One region of the Massilia sp. FBCC-B171 genome, then DNA from elsewhere that is predicted to be linked to it. Evidence: predicted binding sites of a transcription regulator. Region 1 holds the regulator's gene; each other region holds the start of a gene.

Region 1 (2,196 bases):
GGGCGACACGCGCACCCTCGTCATTCCGGTGGCGCACACGATCTTCTTCGAGATGGGCGCCGAGCGCCGCGCCAGCATGGGCATCGCCGAATCGCTGATCCGGGTGTCGGTGGGTATCGAGGACCCGGCGGACTTGCTGGAAGACTTCAGGGCCGCCCTGAGCGCCTGATGTAAAGCCGTGCAACCCCGGTTGAGCAGGGTGGGGCTGCGCGGTATGATGAGCCTTTACCCGGAAGCGTCTGTCACATGAAGAAACTGTTGCTGTGCCTGGCATTGAGCCTGTGCATCCCGGCCTACGCCGATGAGCTGGCCGACGCGAACGCCCTGTTCGCAAAAAAATCCTACCCGGAAGCGCTGCGCCTGTATACCAAGCTCGGCAATGCAGGCAATGTCGAAGCGCAGCAGCACCTGGGCGAAATGTACTGGTATGGCGAAGCCGGTGCCGTCGACGAGGCCAAAGCGGAGAGCTGGTTCCGCAAGGCCGCGGCCAAAGGCAATGCGGTGGCAATCGCCTCGCTCGACCTCATGAAGCAACGCCTTGCACGCCAGGCCGAGATCACGCAATGGGTCGAGCGTTACCAGGGCGAGGATCTCAAGAGCGGCAAGTTCAGCTGCGCCGCGCCGCGCATTCCCGCCATTTCGAAGCAGAGCGACGAGATCGATCGCGTGAATGCCAACATTTCCAAGTGGCAGAGCTGCTACAACGCCTATGTGGCGAACCTGAACGCTGCGTTCCCCCTGACCAAGCGCATTCCGCCTGACATCGCCAAGCTGATGAACCAGGTCGAAACGACGCGCGTCAACGAGCGCCTGCGCCTGGTGCAGGAAAACCTGGCCGAGGAAGCGCGCGTCAGCTCCAAGCTGGTGCTGGCGGACCTGGATGCCTGGCGCGCGGCGACCGAGGCCTATGTCAAGGAGCACAACGCCATCGTCGGCACAGCACCGTCTGCCGAGCGTGCGCGCGACATCGAGGCGCGCAAGAGCAACTACAGTCAGGGCGGCAAATAAGCAGCCGCAAGACGAAAAAAAAGTCGCGCGAGCGACTTTTTTTTACGTCCGGCTTTCTTAATGCCAGCTGCGCATCAGGCCAACGGCCAGGCCTTCGAGCGCGAACTCGTCGCCCGGTTCGACCCGGATCACCTTGAAGTCCGGATTTTCCGGCAGCAGTTCGATCGTCTCGCCGGTCTTGCGGTAGCGCTTGACGGTGACGTCGTCGCCGATGCGGGCCACGACGATCTGGCCGTTCTTGGCGCTGTCGATCTTTTTGACGGCGAGGAAATCGCCATCCATGATGCCGGCGTCGCGCATCGACCAGCCGCGCACCTTCAGCAGGAAATCGGGACGGGCGCCGAACATGGCCGGGTCGACGTTATAGGTGGCTTCGACGTGTTCCTGCGCCAGGATGGGCGAGCCCGCTGCGACGCGGCCGACCAGCGGCAGCGACATGAGCAGGGCGGCCGGCACGTGCGGCACATCCGGCACGGGATCGCGCAGCGAGGCGCCGATCAGGCGGATGCCGCGCGAGGTGCCGGAAACGATTTCGATCGCCCCTTTGCGCGCCAGCGCCTGCAGGTGCTCCTCGGCGGCATTGGCCGACTTGAAGCCCAACTCCCTGGCGATTTCGGCGCGGGTCGGCGGGAAGCCGGTATTGTCGATCGCTTCCCGAATGAGGTTCAGGATCTGTTCTTGCCTTGCGGTGAGCTTGAGCATGGTGATACGGGCACGGTTGTATGAGTAGACTGTATTTTTGTACAGTATTTCGGGGAATGCAAGGGAAATCCGCGATTTTTAACATTTCCTTGTCGGCAAGGTGTCGCAGCGCAGCGACGCGGGGTCCTTCGGCGCTGGTGATTGCGCTGACGGGCCAGGCGCGCTATAATTGCCGGCTTTCCCTTCCCACACTCGTCTTGACGCCGAGGTGGGCATTTGTTTAAACGTCCTCAAGGAGTGTTGCATGCGTCATTATGAAATCGTTTTTATCGTCCACCCGGACCAAAGCGAGCAAGTCCCGGCGATGATCGAGCGTTACAAAGCCAGCGTCACCGCACGCGGCGGTAACATCCATCGCGTCGAAGACTGGGGCCGTCGTCAGATGGCTTACCAGATCCAGAAGCTGCCGAAGGCACACTACATCTGCATGAACATCGAGTGCGACAACGAGACCCTGGTCGAGCTGGAAACCGCATTCAAGTTCAA
Region 2 (2,196 bases), 1.7 Mb from region 1:
GGCTTCGTGATAGCGTTCCGCCTTTTCCAGCACCCGGATCGTACGTCCGCGTGAACCCGGATAGCCGCAGCGCGTGTAGACATCGAGCGCGCGCGGCCAGTCCTGCTGCTTTTCGAAATGCTGGCCGACCTGGAACAGGAATTTTTCGCGCCGGCCTTCGAGCCAGTCGTTGTCGAAGGCGTCGATCGGCAGTTCGTCCATCACGTCTTCGATCGGCGCCAGGCCTTCGTAGAAGCGTTCCTTGCAGGCGTGCAGCTGCAGGTAATGCTCAATGTCGCGGCGATTGCGGAAACCGCGCGAGGCGCTGGAAAACTCGACCTGCTCGAAGCGGTAGACGCCGAGGTCGGCGAGGACGAATTCGGTCCAGTCCTGGCGCAGGTTGCCGAAGAAGATCAGGCGCAGGCGGTCGCACAGGGGTTTGACGAGGATGCGCAGGGCGACATCGCTGCAGCCGGCATACCAGGTAGAGAAGGTGCGGCTGTCGGCGAAGGCCGCGCGCAGCGATTCGAGTTGCTCGGCCTTGCGCGCACTCTTTTGGTGCAAATTTGGGCCGAACGCGGCGACGATCTCGGGCTTGGCCAGCAGGTCGAACAGTTCGTCGAGGGAGAGCACGGGATCGCGTTCGATCCAGCCGGTCGGCAGCAAATGCTGCGCGGCTTCGACCGGGCAGCCGATTTCGGCGTAGGTCATTTTGCTGGCGCGGAACAGATTCCCTTTACGCATGACCATGCGTACGAACAAGGCACGCGCCGCCTGGGGCAGCGCGGGAAAGGCCGCGATGAAGGACTGCTCTTCGTCGGTCAGCAAGTCGGCATAGCGCCCGCCGATCCAATCCAGGACACGCTGGAAATTATCCAGGTAGTAAAACTCGTTTTCCAAAACCCTGTTCATCATATGCGGCGACAACTGTGCTTATGTACAGTATAGCCGCAGGGCCGGGGAAGACCCAGCCCTTTCGGCCGCCATGATTGGCGGCCGTGGTTTTTTGCCACATCAGGGACGGGTCGGCTTGGGTGGGCATTTCGGGCCGCTGCAGGGCTCGCGCTCGCCGCGGTGGCGCTCGGCGTGCTGGATGATGGCCGAGATCAGGGCGACGTCGCTGTCGACCGGGGTATCGGCGGTGGCGGCGGCCTTGCGCGGGCGGGCGGCCTCGGGAGACGCCTTGGCCTTGGTGCTGGTACGTGCCGGCGCCGGCTTGCTGCCGCGGCTGGCAAGCTTGGCCGGCTTGTCCGCCTTTTTCTCGGCCGCTGGACGCGGCGCGACTTTGGGCGCCTCGGCCTTGACCGGTTTCGCCGCCACTTTCGGCGGCTCGGCCTTGACCAGTTTTGGCTGTATGCCCGGCTTGGCCTGCACGCTTTCCTGCGCCGGGCGCGGCGCCGGGGCTGGCGGCGGCGCCTTGGCCCCCGCGAGTTCGTGGGGCGGCAGCATGACCAGCGGCGGCGGGGCAGCGGCGGATGCCGCCTCGCGTGCCCGCGCGGCCTCGTCGACGATGACCGCGGTGCGCGGCGCCTCCGCCACCGGCGCCGGGGGCGCGGCGGCAGGCGGCAGGATCGGCGGCAGGTCGGCTTCGGCCATCGCGGTCGGCGATGGATTGTTGGCAAGATCATACTGTGTTTGCAGTTCTTCGCCCGTGCGGTGATTGTCCCAGGCGAGCCAGGCGACGCCGCCGGCCAGGATGCCGACCAGGGCCGCCGCCGCCCCGTAGGACGCCAGGCGCACGCCGGACATGCGGCTGCTCGGCCGGCGTGCCGAATCGCGTTCCAGCATCGCGAGAATGTTCTCTTCCCCGGCGCCACGGCGCGACGACATGAGGTTTGGTCTTGTCGAGGCCGCTTGATTTTCGTCTGTAGGGCGCACTGCATACCTCCTAAGATGGTCGTTGCTGCTCTGATTAGAAACAATCTGGGGAAATCCATGCTGATCTTTGTCGCACTTCTGTATTTTTGCGTCGCCTGCAGCCTGATCTGGCTTGCCTGCTTCCCGAGCGGACGGACATTGATCAATCAATTGATGTTTGGCTTGCGTAGCCGGCTGGGGCGCGTGACCGGCTGGCGTCCTCAGCCGACGCTCGACCTGCGGGCGGGGCGGCGCGGCCTGCGCGAGCGCTACCGCGCACTGGTCAAGCAGCTGCGGCGCAACTGGATCGTGGTCGCGATCGTGGTGCCCGCCGTGGCGATTCCCTCGCTGTTGGCCCTG
Region 3 (2,196 bases), 120 kb from region 1:
CCTGCACCTTGGCCGGAATCCCTTCCTTGAAACGCCGGTGCGCGCCGATATAGGTTTCGGCGCGCAGGAAACTCGATGCCGTTTGCCCCTTCGGCACCACTTCGTTCGGGTATTCGTAGCGCAGTTCGTCGAGCGAGAAGGTGCATAAAGAAGCGATACGGAGTGTCTCACTTAATGCTTCGCGCGAGTAGATGTTCGCCAGGCGCAGGCGCGCGCGCAGGTGCTGCTCGGCGTTCTGGGCCAGGCCATAGCCGCATTCGGCCACGGGCTTGTTCAGGCGCGTCGCGGTGAGCGTGTCCTGCAGGGGTTTGCGCGAGCGCACGTGCATCACGACGTGGCCGAGGGCGACGATCGGCAGCCGGTGCTGCCAGGCGACTTCCTCGATCGTGACCCGGTGCGCATCATCAAAAGCGCGGTGCAGCAGCACCAGGCCCAGCCAGGCGCGTTCCGGGAACTGCGCCGCCACCCACTTCGCCTGTGCATGCAGGCGGTCGACGTCGTCCGGTTCATGCCCTGGATAATGCGGCAGCAGGATCGCCAGGCAGTCGGGCATGCCCTTCAGGTGGGCCAGCGCCCCCTGCGGATTGGCGATGTCGTCAAGCGTGAGGAAATAGGTGCCCTTCTCGCTGCGCGTGCGCCCCAGCGTGATGAATTCGGACAGGTTGCCGTAGCCGTTGCGGTTCTGCGCCAGCAGGATCAGGGACAGCGCCGGGTCGCCGCCCGGATGCTTCAGGTGAAAATGGGCGCCGACGATGAAGGGCAGCGCCGCTTCCTTTGCCTCGGCATGGGCACGCACCACGCCGGCCAGCGAACACTCGTCGGTCAGCGCCAGCGCCGAATAACCGAGGCGCACTGCCCGCTCCACCAGCTCCTCGGCGTGCGAAGCGCCTTGCAGGAAGGAGAAATTCGACAGGCAGAACAGCTCGGCATAGTCTGGTAGATGGCCGGACTGGCCCTGTGTCGGCGGCGGAGGTGGAGACGGCATCGGCAAGGTGGAATGCGGTGAGCATTCAAACTACTGTACAAAAAAACAGTATAGCCGAACAGAGCAAGTTAATAAGTAATTTCCATGCGGATACAAGAACCACAGGTCCGCCGGGGGCGCTCGTACGCGATCGGGTGCGCTTTACGTTATAGTGAAACGCACCCCCAACCCACACGCGCACGACCAACAGGAGCCCACCATGAGTAAAAGCCAGGACGCCAAGAAATCCACCAAAAAAGAACCGGCCAAGAACGCCAAGGAAAAGAAGGAAGCGAAAAAGGTGAAACAGGAAGAGAAAAAGCGGCAGCAATAAGGCTGGTTGACCGGCGCCCCGCCTCCCGGCTTCAGGCGAAAAACTTCACCATCATGAACAGCACCGCCTGCACCGCGGCGAACACGACGCCCGATACCAGCACCGCCGACGCCGCCGCCATCACCAGCCCGCCAACGATCCAATAGCCGTCGCGTTCGAGGATGCCAAGCGCCAGCATGCTGATCGCCAGCGCCGGCAGCATGTTCCCGAGCGGGATAGGCAGCAGCACCACGATCGCCAGCAGCAGGCAAACAATGCCGACCAGGTATTCCATCGGCGGCAGCGCCCAGATGCTGGCGCGCGGGCGCAGCATGCGTTCGGCGCGCTGCAGCCAGGGACAGATGCGGGCGATCATGGCGCCGAAATCGGCGCGCGCCATCGAACGGTTGGCGATGAAGCCGGGCAGCCAGGGCTTCTGGTTGAAAGCCAGCTGCGCCGCCAGCAGCACCAGCGGCGCGCCCAGGATCACCGAGGTGCCGGGCAGCGCCGGCAGCGCGTTCGGGCAGGCGAACACGAACAGCAAGGCGCCGAGCGCGCGGTCGGCCAGCGCCGCGAGCAGGTCGCCGATCGAGATGCGTTCGCGCTCGGCGTCGTCTGCCAGCTGCTGCAAGACTTCCGACAAGGCCGGGCCACCCGATACTTCTTTCATCGTTCTTCCTCCATGTGCGCGTGCATTGAAGCGGCGGTGATCCGGCGGATCGCCACCCTTGCGATGCGATGCGCCTCGACCGCCAGAATTTCGTAGCGCAGGCCATCGTGTTCGACACTCTGCCCCACTTCCGGGAAGCGCTCGAAGCGCGCCAGCAGGAATCCTGCAAGCGAAGTGTAATCCGCATCCATGCCGAGCAGGCCCTCGGTGCCCAGCACCTGTTGCAACTGGCGCAGATCGGCCGTGCCG
Region 4 (2,196 bases), 130 kb from region 1:
ATCAAGAACAAGGAAAAGGCCACCATCATGACGGTGGACGAAGCCCAGGAAGTCATGGACTGGGCCGCCAGCAAGAAGAGCAATGCGAAGGAATACGCGACCAAGGTGATCTGCCTGGGACAGTAACCCCTGTTAAACGCTGGCCGGCGCTCACGCCCGGGCAGCGCCTGCCTTCAGAACAAATCCAGCTGCCCCGCCTTCTTGCTGCCCGCCTTGCCAACCGCCGCCGGCACCACCAGCGGCCGCCGGAACTGCGAGTTATCCAGCCGTTCGAAGCGGCTGCCCAGCTTGCCCAATCCCAGCCGCTCGACGGTCTTGGTGAAGCGCTGGCGGATCAAATCGGCCCATACGCCCTCTCCCACCATTCGCTTGCCGAAATCGCTGTCGTAATCCTTCCCGCCGCGCATTTCGCGCACGCGGTTCATCACGCGCTGGGCCCGTTCCGGGAAATGCGTTTCCAGCCATTGCTGGAACAGTGGATTGACCTCGAAAGGCAGGCGCAGGACGGTGTAATGGGCGCTGACGGCGCCGGCGTCGCGCGCCGCTTCGAGGATGCGTTCGATCTCCGGCTCGGTAACGAAGGGAATGATCGGCGCCACGCTCACGCTCACCGGAATGCCGGCTTCGGTCAGGGTACGGATGGTGCGCAGGCGCCGCGCCGGAGCGGCGGCGCGCGGCTCCAGCGTGCGCGAGATTTCAGAGTCGAGCGTGGTGAGCGTGATCGCCGCGCAGGCCTGGCCCTTGGCCGCCATGGGCGCGAGCAGGTCGATGTCGCGCTCGATCAGGGAGGACTTGGTGATCATGCCGACCGGGTGCTGGCATTCGCTCAGCACTTCCAGCACCTGGCGCGTCAGGCGGTACTCGCGCTCGCAGGGTTGATAAGCGTCGGTATTCACGCCGATGGCGATGTGCTCGGGTTTGTACCCAGGATGAGCCAGCTCGCGGCGCAGCAGCTCGGCGGCGTTCACCTTGGCGAAGAGCCGGCTTTCGAAGTCGAGCCCCGGAGACAGGCCGAGGTAGCTGTGCGTGGGCCGCGCGAAGCAATAGATGCAGCCATGCTCGCAGCCGCGGTAGGGGTTGAGCGACACATTAAAAGGGATGTCGGGCGAGGCATTGCGCGAGAGGATGCTCTTCGCGAGCTCGTCCGTCACCTGGGTTTTGAAGGGGGCGGCGTCGCCGAGCTCGATGCCGGGCTCCCAGCCGTCTTCGAAGGCTTCGCGTCCGTTGACTTCATAGCGGCCCTGCATGTTCGATACGGCGCCGCGTCCCTTGCGCGCCGCGAGTGGACGCGGCGGCAGCATGGCCTGCTCGGCACTGTATTCCCGGTCGATCGTTCGCTCGCGGAGTTCCATAAAGACACCTTATACTGTATGTTTATACAGTATGGTACGCCGCCCCGGGTTTGAACTCAAGCCTCCCGCGTGCGCGGGGCGTGCGCAGGCACAAAAGCGGCCTGTTGTTGCACGAATCCGTCAAACGCATCGAAGAGCGGCGTGACGGCCGCCATGTCGCCGCTGACCTGGCCGAGGGCGTGGGCGGCGGCTTCCAGGCTCGACAGCTGGTCCGCGGCGTGGGCCTTGCGGATGCGGTAGCCGGAGGCCGGCATGTCAACCAGCGCCAGGCGCGGCAGGCGCTGCAAGGCGGGATTCAGGTGCAGCATCTTGCGGCTTTTACGCCAGGTGGCGTCGAGCACGACGATCAAGAGCTGCTCCGGCGGGGGCAAACTGTCTGCGGCCGCGGCATTCGCCCCTGGCGTTTCCGGATACAGCAGCACCGGGGTGCGGCCGTCGGCGTGAAGCAAGGCGTCCAGCGTAGCTGCCTCGAACGCTTCGCCTACGGCCAGCCGGCTGCCACTGACGCACAGGTGCAGCAGGCGCGCGCTGTTCTTGGCGTTCGCCACTTCCAGCGGATGCTGCAGGATCAGGAGCCCGGCCGGCAGCGCGAGCGGCCGCACCCAGGCGCAGATGCAGGCCGATTGCGCGCGCAGGCAAGCCGCGCATGTACTACGGCGGGGAGAAGACACGGTCATCGAAAGGGCGCGCAAAAGGCGCCGATTGTATCAGCCAGGACTTTGCCGCAGCGGCGCCAGCGCCCGGCTCCAGGCCACCACCTGCTCGAGCATCGCATCGACCGATTTGGCGTGGTGCGCGGCCGGCTTGAAGACCGACATCTTTTCGAAGTCGGTGAACAGCGACA

The links. The regulator LexA, encoded in region 1, represses DNA repair genes until DNA is damaged. The targets are predictions, from matches to a motif close to ACTGTATNNNNATACAGT.
Region 2: the regulator LexA is predicted to act here: its motif matches at 906-923, upstream of NMB41_RS15295 (VRR-NUC domain-containing protein).
Region 3: the regulator LexA is predicted to act here: its motif matches at 1,018-1,035, upstream of NMB41_RS07065 (error-prone DNA polymerase).
Region 4: the regulator LexA is predicted to act here: its motif matches at 1,366-1,383, upstream of NMB41_RS08185 (PA0069 family radical SAM protein).

The regions. Positions count from the first base shown of each region.
Region 1 covers NZ_CP101443.1:1,681,769-1,683,964, forward strand. The annotation lists gene NMB41_RS07575 (cystathionine gamma-synthase family protein) at 1-169, shown strand, start outside; gene NMB41_RS07580 (tetratricopeptide repeat protein) at 247-1,008, shown strand; gene lexA (transcriptional repressor LexA) at 1,066-1,710, opposite strand; gene rpsF (30S ribosomal protein S6) at 1,955-2,196, shown strand, end outside.
Region 2 covers NZ_CP101443.1:3,381,246-3,383,441, reverse strand. The annotation lists gene NMB41_RS15295 (VRR-NUC domain-containing protein) at 1-891, opposite strand, end outside; gene NMB41_RS15290 (hypothetical protein) at 994-1,809, opposite strand; gene NMB41_RS15285 (M15 family metallopeptidase) at 1,915-2,196, shown strand, end outside.
Region 3 covers NZ_CP101443.1:1,557,318-1,559,513, reverse strand. The annotation lists gene NMB41_RS07065 (error-prone DNA polymerase) at 1-985, opposite strand, end outside; gene NMB41_RS07060 (exopolysaccharide biosynthesis protein) at 1,330-1,947, opposite strand; gene NMB41_RS07055 (TerC family protein) at 1,944-2,196, opposite strand, start outside.
Region 4 covers NZ_CP101443.1:1,810,884-1,813,079, reverse strand. The annotation lists gene NMB41_RS08190 (hypothetical protein) at 1-126, shown strand, start outside; gene NMB41_RS08185 (PA0069 family radical SAM protein) at 174-1,301, opposite strand; gene NMB41_RS08180 (tRNA-uridine aminocarboxypropyltransferase) at 1,409-2,029, opposite strand; gene NMB41_RS08175 (NADPH-dependent FMN reductase) at 2,060-2,196, opposite strand, start outside.